4 regions of the Streptomyces sp. NPDC058291 genome follow, and region 1 is predicted to be linked to each of the others. Evidence: riboswitches for the same ligand, from Rfam matches in the RefSeq annotation. Region 1 holds a riboswitch; each other region holds the start of a gene.
What was found. Region 1 has a riboswitch for cyclic di-AMP ahead of ACFVYK_RS06655 (transglycosylase SLT domain-containing protein). Riboswitches for the same ligand answer to the same signal wherever they lie in the genome.
Positions count from the first base shown of each region.

Region 2: linked by a shared signal. The riboswitch ahead of ACFVYK_RS36980 (peptidoglycan DD-metalloendopeptidase family protein) and the one ahead of ACFVYK_RS06655 (transglycosylase SLT domain-containing protein) in region 1 are both predicted to bind cyclic di-AMP.
Region 3: linked by a shared signal. The riboswitch ahead of ACFVYK_RS15820 (M23 family metallopeptidase) and the one ahead of ACFVYK_RS06655 (transglycosylase SLT domain-containing protein) in region 1 are both predicted to bind cyclic di-AMP.
Region 4: linked by a shared signal. The riboswitch ahead of ACFVYK_RS14105 (M23 family metallopeptidase) and the one ahead of ACFVYK_RS06655 (transglycosylase SLT domain-containing protein) in region 1 are both predicted to bind cyclic di-AMP.

Region 1 is NZ_JBHVYK010000009.1:19,630-22,944, reverse strand. Features, by position in the region: gene fahA (fumarylacetoacetase) at 1-63, opposite strand, end outside; gene ACFVYK_RS06660 (HAD family hydrolase) at 458-1,282, shown strand; gene ACFVYK_RS06655 (transglycosylase SLT domain-containing protein) at 1,295-1,774, opposite strand; cyclic di-AMP (ydaO/yuaA leader) riboswitch at 1,778-1,999, opposite strand; gene ACFVYK_RS06650 (polyprenyl synthetase family protein) at 3,032-3,315, shown strand, end outside.
Region 2 is NZ_JBHVYK010000145.1:1,157-4,471, forward strand. Features, by position in the region: gene ACFVYK_RS36975 (DUF6250 domain-containing protein) at 1-607, opposite strand, end outside; gene ACFVYK_RS36980 (peptidoglycan DD-metalloendopeptidase family protein) at 891-1,853, opposite strand; cyclic di-AMP (ydaO/yuaA leader) riboswitch at 1,858-2,051, opposite strand; gene ACFVYK_RS36985 (alpha-galactosidase) at 2,321-3,315, opposite strand, start outside.
Region 3 is NZ_JBHVYK010000026.1:13,339-16,653, forward strand. Features, by position in the region: gene ACFVYK_RS15815 (aldo/keto reductase) at 1-722, opposite strand, end outside; gene ACFVYK_RS15820 (M23 family metallopeptidase) at 874-1,932, opposite strand; cyclic di-AMP (ydaO/yuaA leader) riboswitch at 1,942-2,108, opposite strand; tRNA gene ACFVYK_RS15825 (tRNA-Met) at 2,409-2,482, opposite strand; gene ACFVYK_RS15830 (dihydrofolate reductase family protein) at 2,555-3,315, opposite strand, start outside.
Region 4 is NZ_JBHVYK010000022.1:27,444-30,758, reverse strand. Features, by position in the region: gene ACFVYK_RS14115 (M16 family metallopeptidase) at 1-18, shown strand, start outside; gene ACFVYK_RS14110 (M16 family metallopeptidase) at 15-1,403, shown strand; cyclic di-AMP (ydaO/yuaA leader) riboswitch at 1,625-1,791, shown strand; gene ACFVYK_RS14105 (M23 family metallopeptidase) at 1,806-2,549, shown strand; gene ACFVYK_RS14100 (GntR family transcriptional regulator) at 2,736-3,315, shown strand, end outside.

The DNA.
Region 1 (3,315 bases):
GACGCCGTACGGCAGGTTGTGCGGACCGAAGGGATCGCCCTCGGCAAGGTCGAAGGGGGGCATCGGGTACTGCCTCTCTTTCGTGCGCTCTTGGTGCTCGCCTGGTGTGCTCGCCGGACGCCGGGCGGATGTCGCGCGGGTGCGTCGAGCCGCGCCACACGTTACGGCCGACCTCGGCGAAGCGACACGGGACGGGACCGTCGAGGCGGAGAAGGCGGACGACGCCCTCGAGGCGGACGAGGCAAGAGCGCGTGAAACCGTCCGCTGCCAGGTACCGGCGTACCTGGTGTCCTGGCGCACGGGCACAGTCGGCGATCTGGCAGAAAACCGTTGCTTTGATCCAGCCGTCAACCACAACGTGTCAGTCAACGAAGGGGAGTTGACAGAACAGGGAAGGACTTGGCCGCTGTTCGGGCGGCGTCGAACCGGAGGGGTGCGGCATCCGTATTCTCTGATCATGGCCGCACCCCTCGCATATGCCGCGCGCACCGCGTACTCCCTCATCGCCACCGACCTGGACGGAACGCTGCTCCGCGGCGACGACACGTTCTCCGACCGGTCGCTCGACGCGCTCGCGCGGGTGGCGGTCGCCGGCGCACGCCACCTGGTGGTGACGGGCCGCCCCGCGCCCCGCGTGCGGTCGCTGCTCGACCGTCTGCACAGCAGGGGGCTCGCGGTGTGCGGACAGGGCGCGCAGTTGTACGACGCCGGCGCGGACCGCCTGCTGTGGTCGGTCACCCTGGACCGGGAACTGGCGGAGACCGCGCTCGGCAAGATCGAGGCGGAGGTGGGGCAGCTGTACGCGGCCGTCGACCAGGACGGCGTCGACGGGCTGACGCTCATCGAGCCGGGCTACCGGATGCCGCACCCCACGCTGCCCGCCCTGCGCGTCGGCCATCGCGACGACTTGTGGTGCGAGCCGATCAGCAAGGTGCTGCTGCGCCACCCGTTCCTGTCCGACGACGAGTTGGCGGCGACGGCCCGCTCGGTGGTCGGCTCGCTCGCCACCGTCACCATGTCGGGGCCGGGCACGGTGGAGCTCCAGCCCTGCGGCGTCACCAAGGCGACGGGACTGGCCCTGGCCGCCGAACACCTGGGTCTGCGGCCCGAGGACACCGTCGCCTTCGGGGACATGCCCAACGACATCCCCATGTTCGACTGGGCCGCGCGCGGGGTCGCGATGGCCAACGCGCACCCCGAACTCAAGGCGGTGGCCGACGAGGTCACGACGTCGAACGAGGACGACGGCGTGGCCGTCGTCCTCGAAAGACTGTTTCCGTGAGCCCAGGCCCCGTCAGTACGCGCTGAAGACGTTGTCGATGGAGCCGTAGCGCGCGGCCGCGTAATTGCAGGCGGCGGTGATGTTCGCGACCGGGTCGTAGGAGTCCCAGGACGTGCCGTCGACGTGGTAGGCGCGGAAGGTCGGGTCGATGACCTGCAGCAGCCCCTTGGACGGGATGCCCGCGGCTGCGTTGGAGTCCCAGAGGTTGATGGCGTAGGGGTTGCCGGAGGACTCGCGGATGACGTTGCGGTAGATGCCGTTGTACGTCCCCGGGATGCCGTGCTGCGCCATGACGTGGAGCGAGGCGCGGATCCACCCGTCGAGGTTGTTGGCGTATCCCAGGCTGGAGGCGGTGGCGACGGTCGGGGTCGCGGCGGAGGCTCCGGTGGCTCCGATCAGCGGGAGCGCCAGCACGGCGACTCCGGTGCCGGCGACGGCGAGCTTGCGGGCGAGGCGGGCGGTGCGAGTGCGGCGGTGAGCGGCAGCGGGCATGACGAATTTCCTCTCCAGCGCCTGCGAGGTGAGCTGTCGGGTTCGGGCGGGGAGCTGCCCGGTCGCGTCCTCGACGGTCGCGACTTCACCCCGAGCCGCAAGCGCATGTCCGAAACATCCGGAAAATCCGGGATGTTAGGAACACCCGCTGCGGCGACTTACCTGGTTCCCCCGCTCCTGCCGTGCGTTATCGATGGGTGTCATGGGCGGCGGCAGGATTAGGCGTCCGCCCGACAGGCCGGGAACGTATGCGAGAGCACATGTCCGGAACAAGTAGCGGATTCACAGATCACCCCTATTGACCTTGGTCTGTGGCCTATGGGGTGCTTGATCCTTTGTGGGTGCAAAGCGTCAACTTGCTTGAGGGATGCGGAGGATCGGTGAGGATCGGTGAAGGAGGGGTGGACGGGGACCGGCCCGGCCGAGTGAGCCAACTCACCAGCCTCCACAAGGGCGGCGAAACGGGCATTAAGCCCAACTCATGCTTAAACGAGCGGGGATGAGCTGACGTCTCCGTCGCCGTCTCGCGCCACCCGGCTCGGCGTCGCCCGCGCCCCGTCCTTTCGGACTCGAGTCGCATCTGGGGGAGCGGGATCCGCGGTGCGCACGTGATAGTCGTCACGCCGGACGGGGTGAAGCGGGTGAGGGGTGCGGTGAGGGCGTGGGCCGGAACGAGGCGGTCCGGAGGGCGCGGGGGTGAGGGGCGTGCCGCCGGTCCCGGATGCGGGAGGGCGGAGGCGCGGAAGCTTCGGTATGCGCCTGGACGCCGGGACGTCTGGATGCCCGGACGTCTGGACGCCTGGACGCCGGGACGTCTGGATGCCCGGACGCCTGGACGCCGGGACGTCTGGACATCTGGATGCCCGGAAGGACCCGGACGGCCCGGAAGGACCGGACGCCCGGAAGGGACCGGGCGCCCGGACGCCTGGGTCGTGGGCGGGGCCGGGGCGGAGTACCGGGTTCCGGGGTCGGCCGTTCCCGCGGCGGCTGCGGTGCCGGGGGGCCGCGAGCATGAAACGCTACTCCCGGGTAATCCGATGGATGTCCGTGCATATGAGCTGATCAGGAACTTAGCGGGTGTAATCCGGTACCGCCCGGCCTGAGGGAGGCACCCGCTGGGCGAGTCCATTCGAGCCTGGGGGACGTGGGGGCTATCGGTGATCGAAACGTGACCGGATACGCTGACTTGAGTGAGGGCAGCGACCTATCGACAAACCGCGTAATCGCCAGTGGACACCAGCAGACAGGAGACCCCTCGTGACCGTCGTCGGGCCGTTCGGGCTGAGCGTGCGGGACCAGGCTCTGGAAGCCGATGTCCAGGCCGGATTGGCGGCTGTCGAGGAAGGCTTGCTCGAAGCCACCAAGAGTGAGGTCCCCTTCATCACGGAGGCCGCCCAGCACCTCGTGCGGGCGGGCGGAAAGCGGTTCAGGCCGCTGCTCGTGGTGCTCGCGTCGCAGTTCGGGGACAAGTACGCGCCGGGTGTCGTGCCCTCGGCCGTGGTGGTGGAGCTGACCCACCTGGCCACCCTGTACCACGACGA
Region 2 (3,315 bases), on a different contig from region 1:
AGACGAGCCGCCCGTTGTTCCACCATCGCACGACCGGGCCGTCGGAGACGATCCTGACGTGGTGCGGGGCGTTGGGCACGAGCAGCGGCTCGGTGTAGTCGAAGACCAGCGGCCGCACTCCGGCCCGGCCGACGTAACGGCGCAGCCGGGTCGTGGTGTTGGAGTTGGCGCCGTAGCCGGCGTAGTACGTCTTGAGCTGGTCGTACTCGGCGAGGGCGCCGCCGCGCGGGGTGGCGAAGAGGTCGTCCGGGGAACGGACGTCGACGGCGTTCCAGAAGGTGTTGAGGTCGGACACCCGGTCGTTGACCCCGCCCGCGGCGACGGGCGTGGCGACGTATTCGAGGACGTAGGGCCCTGCGAACGGCCGCCTGAACCAGATCGTGGCCCCGGCGGGCACGTCGATCTCCAGGGCGCCGCGGGAGGCCGTGACGGTCCCGCCCTGCTCCAGCTCCACGGCCCACTGACGCAGACCGTGGCGGAAGTCGTCGTGGGCGATGAGCCGGCGTCGTCGTCGGCGTGGTGCGGCGCCGGCGTCGGCCGCGGGGGCGAGGGCCCCCAGGGCCGCACCGGCGGCGAGGGCTGCGAACGCTCTGCGCGTGGTCGTCACGGGATGCGGCTCCTTCGGTGGGAGGTCGAAGCGCGGGAAAGCGCTTTCCCCGGCACGACCACTGTGATGGCGCCTCCACCGTTTGTCGATGCGCCGGCCCGGCCCGCCACAGGACCGCAATGAAACGATCACGGTCGGCCGCGGTTCGGCCCCGGGAGACCGGCGAGCCCTGCGGGCCCGACCCGCCCGGGGCCGGAGTCCGGACACGCCGAAGGCCGGGCCCCGGATCTTCGATCGGGGTCCGGCCTTCGACTGCGTGTCAGGCGGGGGCAGTCGGGGGGGGTCAGCCGACGGCGACGCCGTGCGAGCGCAGGTAGGCGATCGGGTCCACGTCCGAGCCGTAGTCCGGCGTGGTGCGGATCTCGAAGTGCAGGTGCGGGCCGGTCACGTTGCCGGTCGCCCCGGACAGGCCGACCTGCTGGCCCGCGGTCACGGTCTGGCCGGCCGAGACGGAGAGCTGGGAGAGGTGGGCGTACTGGGCGTAGTAGCCGTCGGCGAGCCTGATGACGACCTGGTTGCCGTACGCGCCGCCCCAGCCCGCGGACACGACGGTGCCCGCGCCCACGGCCTTCAGCGAGGTGCCGGTCGGGACGACGAAGTCCACACCGGTGTGGTAGCCGCTGGACCACATGCTGCCCGACTGGTGGTACGGCGTGCCGATGGCGGCGCCGGCCACGGGCAGGGCGAAGCCGTCGGAGCTGCTCTCGGCGGCCTGGGTCGCCTTCGAGGAGGACGAGGAGGCGGACGTCTTCGCGACGGAGGACTTCGAGGAAGCCGAGGACTGCGAGGCCTTGGACGACGAACTCTTGGAGGCCGACGACGAGGACGAGCCGGACGACTTGTGGCCGCCGGTCGCGGCCTTCTTGCCGATCGACAGCTTGAGGCCGGGGTGGATCAGCGACGGGTCGTCGCCGACGGCCGTGCGGTTGTCCTGGTAGAGCCGCTGCCAGCCGCCGCTGACGTGCTGCTCGTCCGCGATCTTCGAGAGGTAGTCGCCGGACCGCACGGTGTACGTCGTCCCGGTGGCGGTCTTGCGGGTCACTTCGGCGGCCTGGACGGTCTTTTCCGACACCGTCTGCGCGACCGGCCGGGCGGAGGTCTGCGCAACCGCCTCCGGGGCGGCCGCGTGGGCGCCGGACGCGCCCATCAGCGGGAGGGCGAGCGCGGCGCCGCCGGTTCCGGCGACGGCTATGGAACGGGTGAAGCGCTGAGTCTTCGGACGGCGGTGCTTACCCTTCGCGGGCATGACGAATTCCTCTCCGGCGCCTGCGAGGTGAGCTGTCGGGTGCGGGCTGGAGATGCCCGGCCGCGCCGAGACGCGGCTTTACCCCGAGCCTGTTCCGGAGACCGGAACAGGCGGTTGTGCCTGTGGGTCCCCCGCTCCTGCCATGCACGGGTGAGTGTGCGGGATCCGGGCGGTGGCAGGATTCGGCGTCCGTCCGGATTGGTGTGGAACGTAAGCGACCCAGACGCACGGGGACAAGCAGAGGTTGTGCTGTTCACAGGTTTCTCTTGATCCCCCGGGGGAATCCGTGGTCACACTGCGTTAAACGGAATGCTCGGTTATCACCAAGGGGCCCGGAAAAGCATGCGCATTACGTGAACATGACCGGCGACGTACGGTCACGAATATGACGCTGCTCACGTGATGCCCCTCCAGGTCTCCCTATTTAAGGTCGAGTTGGAACGAAGGATCCATTTCGGACAGATAACTCAGATGCGACGCAGGCGGATAACCGTCGCATCGAGATCGCCCCGCAGCTCGGCACGCAATCCGTGATGCAGCAGAACGGCACCCCGGTGCACTTCGCCCGTTTCACGGCATTCGTACGACGCCGTCGGGTCGAGTCCGCGCAGCCGCAGCGCCGGGACGGGCTCGCCGAACCGCTGGGCCTGCAGCCAGGCGAGGACCACGCTCTCGTCGCCGCGCACGTACTGCACGGCGCTCAGCCCGCCCGTGGGGGGACGCAGCCGGTAGAGATCGCCGTGCTGCACGAGCGGCCGGATCTCCTTGTAGAGATCCACCCATCGACGCGCCTCGGCAAGCTCCTCGTCGCTCCACTCGGAGAGGTCGCCGCCGACCCCGAGCACCCCCGCCATCGCGCTGACGAACCGGAAGCGCAGCGAGCTCACCCGGCCGTTGAGCTGGGTGTTGGGGCTGTCGGTGACCCATGCGGCCATGACCCGCGCCGGGTGGATCTGACTGAAGCCGTGCTGGATGTCGAGCCGGTCGAGGGGGTCGGTGTTGTCGGAGGTCCACACCTGGTCGGTGCGGCTCATGATGCCGAGGTCGATCCGCCCGCCGCCGCCCGAGCAGGACTCGAAGGCGACGCCCGGGTGGGCGGCCCGCAGCCGGTCCAGCAGTCGGTACAGGGCTCGCACGTGGTCGACCCAGAGGCGCTGCGGGTAGGGGTCCTCGGGCCAGCCGGCGTCGGTGAAGCAGCGGTTGAAGTCCCACTTGACGTAGTCGATCGGCGCACTGGACAGCAATGCGTCGAGCTGCTGCCAGAGGTACTCCTGGACGTCCTCGCGGGCGAGGTTCAGCATGAGCTGATTGCGGAACTCCGTCCGCTTTCGTCCCGGTTGGAACTGCACCCAGTCGGGATGCGCCCGGTACAGGTCGCTGTCCGGGTTGACCATCTCGGGCTCGACCCAGATGCCGAACTGCATCCCCAGGCCGTGCACGTGGTCCGCGAGGGGCTTCAGCC
Region 3 (3,315 bases), on a different contig from region 1:
TCGAGGTGCTTGGCGGCGCCGGCGGATCGGGCGCTCTCCACCGTCGTACCGGGCCGGTACTTGCCGGTGAGGAAGCCGGAGGCGAGCGAGTAGTACGGGACGGCGGCGAGGCCGAAGCGGGCGGCGACGTCCCGCAGCGCGCCCTCGTAGGTGTCGCGTGAGACCAGGTTGTAGTGCGGCTGGAGGGCGACGTACCGGGCCAGGCCCTCGCGGTCGGAGAACTCCAGGGACTCCTGGAGGCGTTCGGGAGAGATGTTGGAGGCGGCGATGTGCCGCACCTTGCCCGCCTTCACCAGCTCGTCCAGCGCGCCGATGATCTCCTCGACGGGCACCTCGGTCTTGTCGAAGTGCGTGTAGTAGAGGTCGATGTGGTCGGTGCCCAGACGGCGGAGCGAGGCGTCGGCGGCGGCCTTGATGTTGTCGGAGCTCAGGCCGGGGAACTCGGGGTGCTGGCTCACCTTGGTGGCGATCACGACGTCGTCGCGGTTGCCCCGGGCCTTCACCCACCTGCCGATGACGGTCTCGGACTCACCGCCCGAGTTGCCGTCGACCCAGGCCGAGTAGGCGTCGGCGGTGTCGACGAAGTTGCCGCCCGCGGCCGTGTAGGCGTCGAGCACGGCGAAGGAGGCCGCCTCGTCCGCCGTCCAGCCGAAGACGTTGCCGCCGAGGGAGAGCGGGAAGACCTCGAGGTCCGATGAACCGAGTGTGCGAAGAGCAGTCATGCTTCGTCTCAACGGTCACCGGCGGCCCGCCCATTCCACGGGGCACGCGAAGAACGTGTGAACAGGACGTGGCAGACCCGACCGATCAGGGCGGACCCGACCGATCAGGGCCGTGCCAGGGGGACCTCGGGGATGTCCCCGAGGGGGCGGCTCAGGGGTTGAGGCCCTTGCTGCGCAGCCAGGCCGCCGGGTCGATGCCGGTGGCGCTGCCGCCCGGGTGGACCTCCAGATGGAGGTGGGCGCCGGTGACGTTTCCGGTCGCGCCCACGCGGCCGATCACCTCGCCGGTGGAGACCTTCTGGCCGACGCTGACGTTGATCGACGACTGGTGGCAGAACCACAGCTCGGTTCCGTCGTCCAACGTGAGGATGGTGCGGTAGCCGTAGGAACCGGCCCAGCCCGCCTCGGTGACGGTGCCGCTGTGGACGGCCTTGATGAGAGTCCCGGTGGGCGCGGCGAAGTCGAGACCGGTGTGGTAGCCGGAGGACCAGAGCGAGCCGGCCTGACCGAAGGTCGAGGTGATGGTGTACGAGGAGGTCGGCAGCGTGAACTGCTTGGCCAGTTCGGCCAGGCGCGCGGCCTCGGCCTTCTTCGCGGCCTCCTCGGCGGCCTTCTTCTTGGCGGCGGCGGCCTTGGCCTGCGCCTCCTTCTCGGCCTTGACGACGGCCTCGGCCTCGGCCTTCTTCGCGGCGGCGGCGGCCTTGACCTCGTACTGGGTCTGCTGCGACTCGACCTGCGCCATGATCCGGCTGCGCAGGGCCTCGCCGGCGTCGGCGGTGCTCTGGGCGGCGCTCTCGACGGCGCTCTCGACGGTGCTCTCGTCGGCGTCGACGGCGGTCTCGGACCCGAAGGCGGCCAGGGCGGACTCGGTCTGCGGGGCGGGGTCGTCGTCGGAGATGAGCGAACCGACGTTCGGCAGGTCCGGCATCGAGATGGAGACCGGGGCCTTGCCGGTGTTGGCACTGGCCATCCCGCCCGCGCTGACGGCGGCTATGACGCCGACGCCGAGGACGGTGGAGCTGCGGGCGAACCCGCCGCCGCGCTGCTTGGCGACCCGGTGCTTGCCCCGGACCGGGCGAACGGACTCCGCGGTGGGATTCCATTCCTCCCAGGGGCCCTCGTCGGCACGGTGGCCGCCGTAGCCGAAGGTCTCGGGAGACGGCTGGCTCGGCGCGTACGGGGCCTCGGGGGCAGGCGGGTTGGACGCCACGCGGGCGCGCTCCTTTCCTTCCGTCGCCTACCGGGTTAGCTGACGGGTTCGGAGCGGGAAGGTCTCCTACGCGCGTATACCGGCCGTGGACTCTGCGAGTTCACGGCGGCTTCCGCGTGATTCACCCCAAGGTGGTGGTTCCCCGGTGCCCTTGCGGGATTCGGCGCGTGCGCACGGAGCCGACTCTGGTGCCGGCTGGGACGACCGCGCTGCGTTATCGAACGTTAATAGACCCAGGGGTGCGTTTCCAAGCTGTTCTGCTTGATCAATAACATTCCTGGCCTGGACTTTCGGGCCACCAGCGGTGAAAAACGGGCGAGTTGACCTCGGCCGCGCAGGCCCTGACAGGAACAGGCGTGCTGACGGCGGCTCACCTGCTCTGCGCAGGGCGGTCGCCCGGTCACGCACGGCAGCGATCGGCTCGGGGAACGCACCGAGGGCCGGAACCCTTTCGGATTCCGGCCCTCGGCCTTCAGTAGCGGGGACAGGATTTGAACCTGCGACCTCTGGGTTATGAGCCCAGCGAGCTACCGAGCTGCTCCACCCCGCGTCGTTGTGACTCCAGTCTACGCTACTTCCGGCGCGTGAATCACCACGGTTGTCCGCCGCCCCGGGCCGACGGTCACCCGTCGCCTCGGGTCAGGTGCCGGTTCGGGGCCTTCGCCCGTTGCTCGTACTCCGCGAGGAGGAGGACGTCGACGCCCGCGGCCGTCAGCACACCGGTGCCGTCCGCCCCGGTCACGAAGGTGTCGGGCTCGCGCCAGGCGGTGACCACCCGGCGCACGCCCGCGTCGAGGACGAGCCGGGCGCAGGGGGCGGGGCGGGAGGAGCGGCGGGCGCACGGTTCGAGGCTGCTGTAGACGGTGGCCGTGGGCAGTCGCGGGTCGGCGGGGTCGAGCTTGGCGAGGGCCGCCTCCTCGGCGTGCACGACCGGGTCGCCGGCCTCCCGGGAGTGACCGCGCGCGAGCTCCGTGCCGTCGGCGGCCACGATCACCGCGCCGACGCTGAAGGCGCTCCGCGAGGGCGGGCACCGTTCGGCGAGCTCGCAGGCGAGGGCCAGCCAGTGCCGGTCGGCGGCGGCAGGCAGCGGTCCGGCGCCGGGGGCGGTGGGCTCGTAGCGGTGCAGGACGACGTCCTCGATGCGCCGGGTCTCCACCAGGCGCAGGCGTCCGCCCTGGTAGCCGCCGGGCCCGAAGAGGCGGGGCGCGTCCGGGTCGCCGACGAACAGCGGGGCGAGGACGAGCTGCAGCTCGTCGGCGAGGCCCTGCCGGAGCAGCTGGGTGTGGACGGTTCCGCCGCCCTCGACCATGAGGCGCCGTACGCCGAGCACGTCGTGGAGGTGTTCGAGGAGGCGGCGCCAGTCGAGTGCGGGGCCCAGCGGGA
Region 4 (3,315 bases), on a different contig from region 1:
GAGGAGGCGGCCCGGTGACCGAGCTCGCCACGATGGACTTCCACCCCCAGCCCGCGGCGGGCGAGGCCAAGCCGTGGGCGTTTCCGGCGCCCGAGCGCGGCACGCTGGACAACGGCCTGACCGTGCTGCACTGCCACCGTCCCGGCCAGCAGGTCGTGGCCGTCGAGGTCATCCTCGACGCGCCCCTGGACGCCGAGCCGGCCGGTCTCGACGGCATCGCCACGATCATGGCGCGCGCCTTCTCCGAGGGCACCGACAAGCACTCCGCCGAGGATTTCGCCGCCGAACTGGAGCGCTGCGGCGCCACTCTGGACGCGCACGCCGACCACCCCGGCGTCCGCCTCAGTCTCGAGGTGCCGGCCTCGCGCCTGGCCAAGGGCCTCGGTCTGCTCGCCGACGCGCTGCGGGCACCCGCGTTCGCCGACAGCGAGGTGGAGCGCCTCGTCCGCAACCGTCTGGACGAGATCCCGCACGAGCTGGCCAACCCCGCCCGGCGCGCCGCCAAGGAGCTCTCCAAGGAGCTGTTCCCGGCCACCGCGCGCATGTCGCGCCCGCGCCAGGGCACCGCGGAGACGGTCGAGAAGATCGACTCGGCCGCCGTCCGCGCCTTCTACGACCGGCACGTCCGCCCGGCCACGGCCACCGCCGTCGTCGTCGGCGACCTCACCGGAGTCGACCTCAAGGCGCTCCTGGACGACACCCTGGGCGCCTGGACGGGCTCCTCGGCAGAGCCGCGGCCGGTGCCGCCGGTGACCGCCGACGACGCCGGCCGGGTCGTCATCGTGGACCGCCCCGGCGCCGTCCAGACGCAGTTGCTGATCGGCCGGATCGGCCCCGACCGGCACGACCGCGTGTGGCCCGCCCAGGTGCTCGGCACGTACTGCCTCGGCGGCACCCTCACCTCCCGCCTGGACCGGGTCCTGCGGGAGGAGAAGGGCTACACCTACGGCGTGCGCGCCTTCGGGCAGGTCCTGCGGTCCGCCCCGGACGGCTCGGGCGCGGCGATGCTCGCCATCAGCGGCTCGGTGGACACCCCCAACACCGGTCCCGCGCTGGACGACCTGTGGAAGGTGCTGCGCACCCTCGCCGCCGACGGCCTGACCGACGCCGAGCGGGACGTGGCCGTGCAGAACCTGGTCGGGGTGGCGCCGCTGAAGTTCGAGACCGCCGCGGCTGTGGCGGGCACGCTCGCAGACCAGGTGGAACAGCACCTGCCCGACGACTTCCAGGCGACGCTGTACCGGCAACTGACGGCGACGGGCACGGTGGAGGCCACCGCGGCCGCCGTGAACGCCTTCCCGGTGGACCGGTTGGTGACGGTCCTGGTGGGTGACGCGGCACAGATCAGGGAGCCGGTCGAGGCCCTCGGCATCGGCGAGGTGAAGGTCGTCTCCGCGGAGTAGTCCGGCAACGGCACGCGCGTGTGGGGGCCCTGGTCGACGCAAGCGTCACCAGGGCCTCCGTGTGAGGGAATTGAACCCGTGATGTGTCCGAATTGCGGCGGAGTCCCCCATCTGCCCTGTGGGATGCGCTACAAAAACCGGGATTCGTTTGAGGAGGGAAACCCGGGCCGTTTAGCGTCATCCGGGCTGTTCGTCAGGCAGTGCGCCGCAGCCGCGGCACCGGACAGTCATCGCCGAGTCCCCGCATGGCGCGAGCCAGGGGAGCCGGGGACCCACTTGTGAAGTCCCTGGGGTGAATCGGACGCCCGCGCGAAGGCGAGGGGGTCCGTAGGAGACCTTCCTGCTCCGAACCCGTCAGCTAACCCGGTAGGCGAGAGGGAAGGAAAGGACACCCCTGACTTCATGGCGTTCACCTGCGCCACCGGGAAGCATCGTCGGCCCAGCCGGATGCAGCGCACCACCGCCCGCGCGGCGGGCGTCGCGGCCCTCACCACCACCGGCGTGATGGCGACCGTCGCCTCCGCCCCGGCCTTCGCCGCCGAGCCCACCCCCGAGCAGACCGGCCTGATCCCCGTCGTCACCGCCGGCGAGGCCGTCGTCGAGCAGCTCGACGACCAGGTCGCCGTACAGAAGCAGGCCGCCTTCGAGGAGGCCGCCCGCCAGGCCGCCGCCAAGAAGGCCGTCGAGGAGCGCGAGGCACGCGTGCGTGCCGCTCGCGAGGCCGAGCGCAGGCGCCTGAACACCTTCGTGATGCCGATCACCGGCTCCTACGTCTCCACCGGCTACCAGGCCAGCAGCTCGCTGTGGTCCTCCGGCAGCCACACCGGCATCGACTTCCACGCCGCCAGCGGCACCACCGTGCACGCGGTCGGCTCCGGCACCGTGGTCGAGACCGGCTGGGGCGGGGCGTACGGCAACCAGGTGGTCATCCGGATGAACGACGGGACGTACACCCAGTACGGCCACCTGTCGTCCATCGAGGTGTCGGTGGGACAGCAGGTCACCCCGGGACAGCGCATCGCGCTCTCCGGCGCCACCGGCAACGTCACCGGCCCGCATCTGCACTTCGAGGCCCGCACCACCCCGGAGTACGGCTCGGACATGGACCCCGTCGCCTATCTCCGCGGGCACGGCGTGAACGTCTGACGACGCCTGACGGCAGATCGTCCGGCCCCGGCCCTTCGGCCGGGGCTTTACCGTTTCCCGGGGCATGCTGTCCAAAAAATATCCATGGATTCCGGCCCGCCATCGGAAATTCCCGTTCATTGCAATAGAGTCGCTGAACGCACGTCAATCGTCGACGTTTCACGGGGATTAAGGCGGAGGTCCGTCATGCGTATTCCGGCGCACTCGGTGTGCACGGCCGTCCGGGACGACATCGTCGCGGGTGTCTACGAGCGCGGCAGCCGCCTCACCGAGGAACTCCTCGCCCGCCGCTACGGCGTCTCCCGTGTTCCCGTCCGGGAGGCGCTGCGCACGCTGGAGGCCGAGGGCTTCGTGGTCACGCGGCGGCACGCGGGCGCGTGCGTGGCCGAGCCGACCGAGCAGGAGGCCGGCGACCTGCTGGAGATGCGGATGCTGCTGGAGCCGTTCGGCGCCTCCCGGGCCGCCCAGCGGCGCACCGAGGCCCACCTGAAGGTGTTGCGCGGGCTCGTCCGGCTGGGCCAGGAGCGGGCCAGAAGGGGCAGCAGCGACGATCTGCGCTCCTTGGGAGGCTGGTTCCACGAGACGCTCGCCCAGGCCTCCGGAAGCCCCGCCCTGACCTCGATGCTCACCCAGCTGCGTCACAAGATCGCCTGGATGTACACGGTGGACGCCCCGGCGGACCCGGTGGAGTCCTGGGCGGAGCACGGCGCGATCGTGGACGCGGTGACGCGCGGGGACGGGGAGCGCGCCCGGACGATCACGGCGC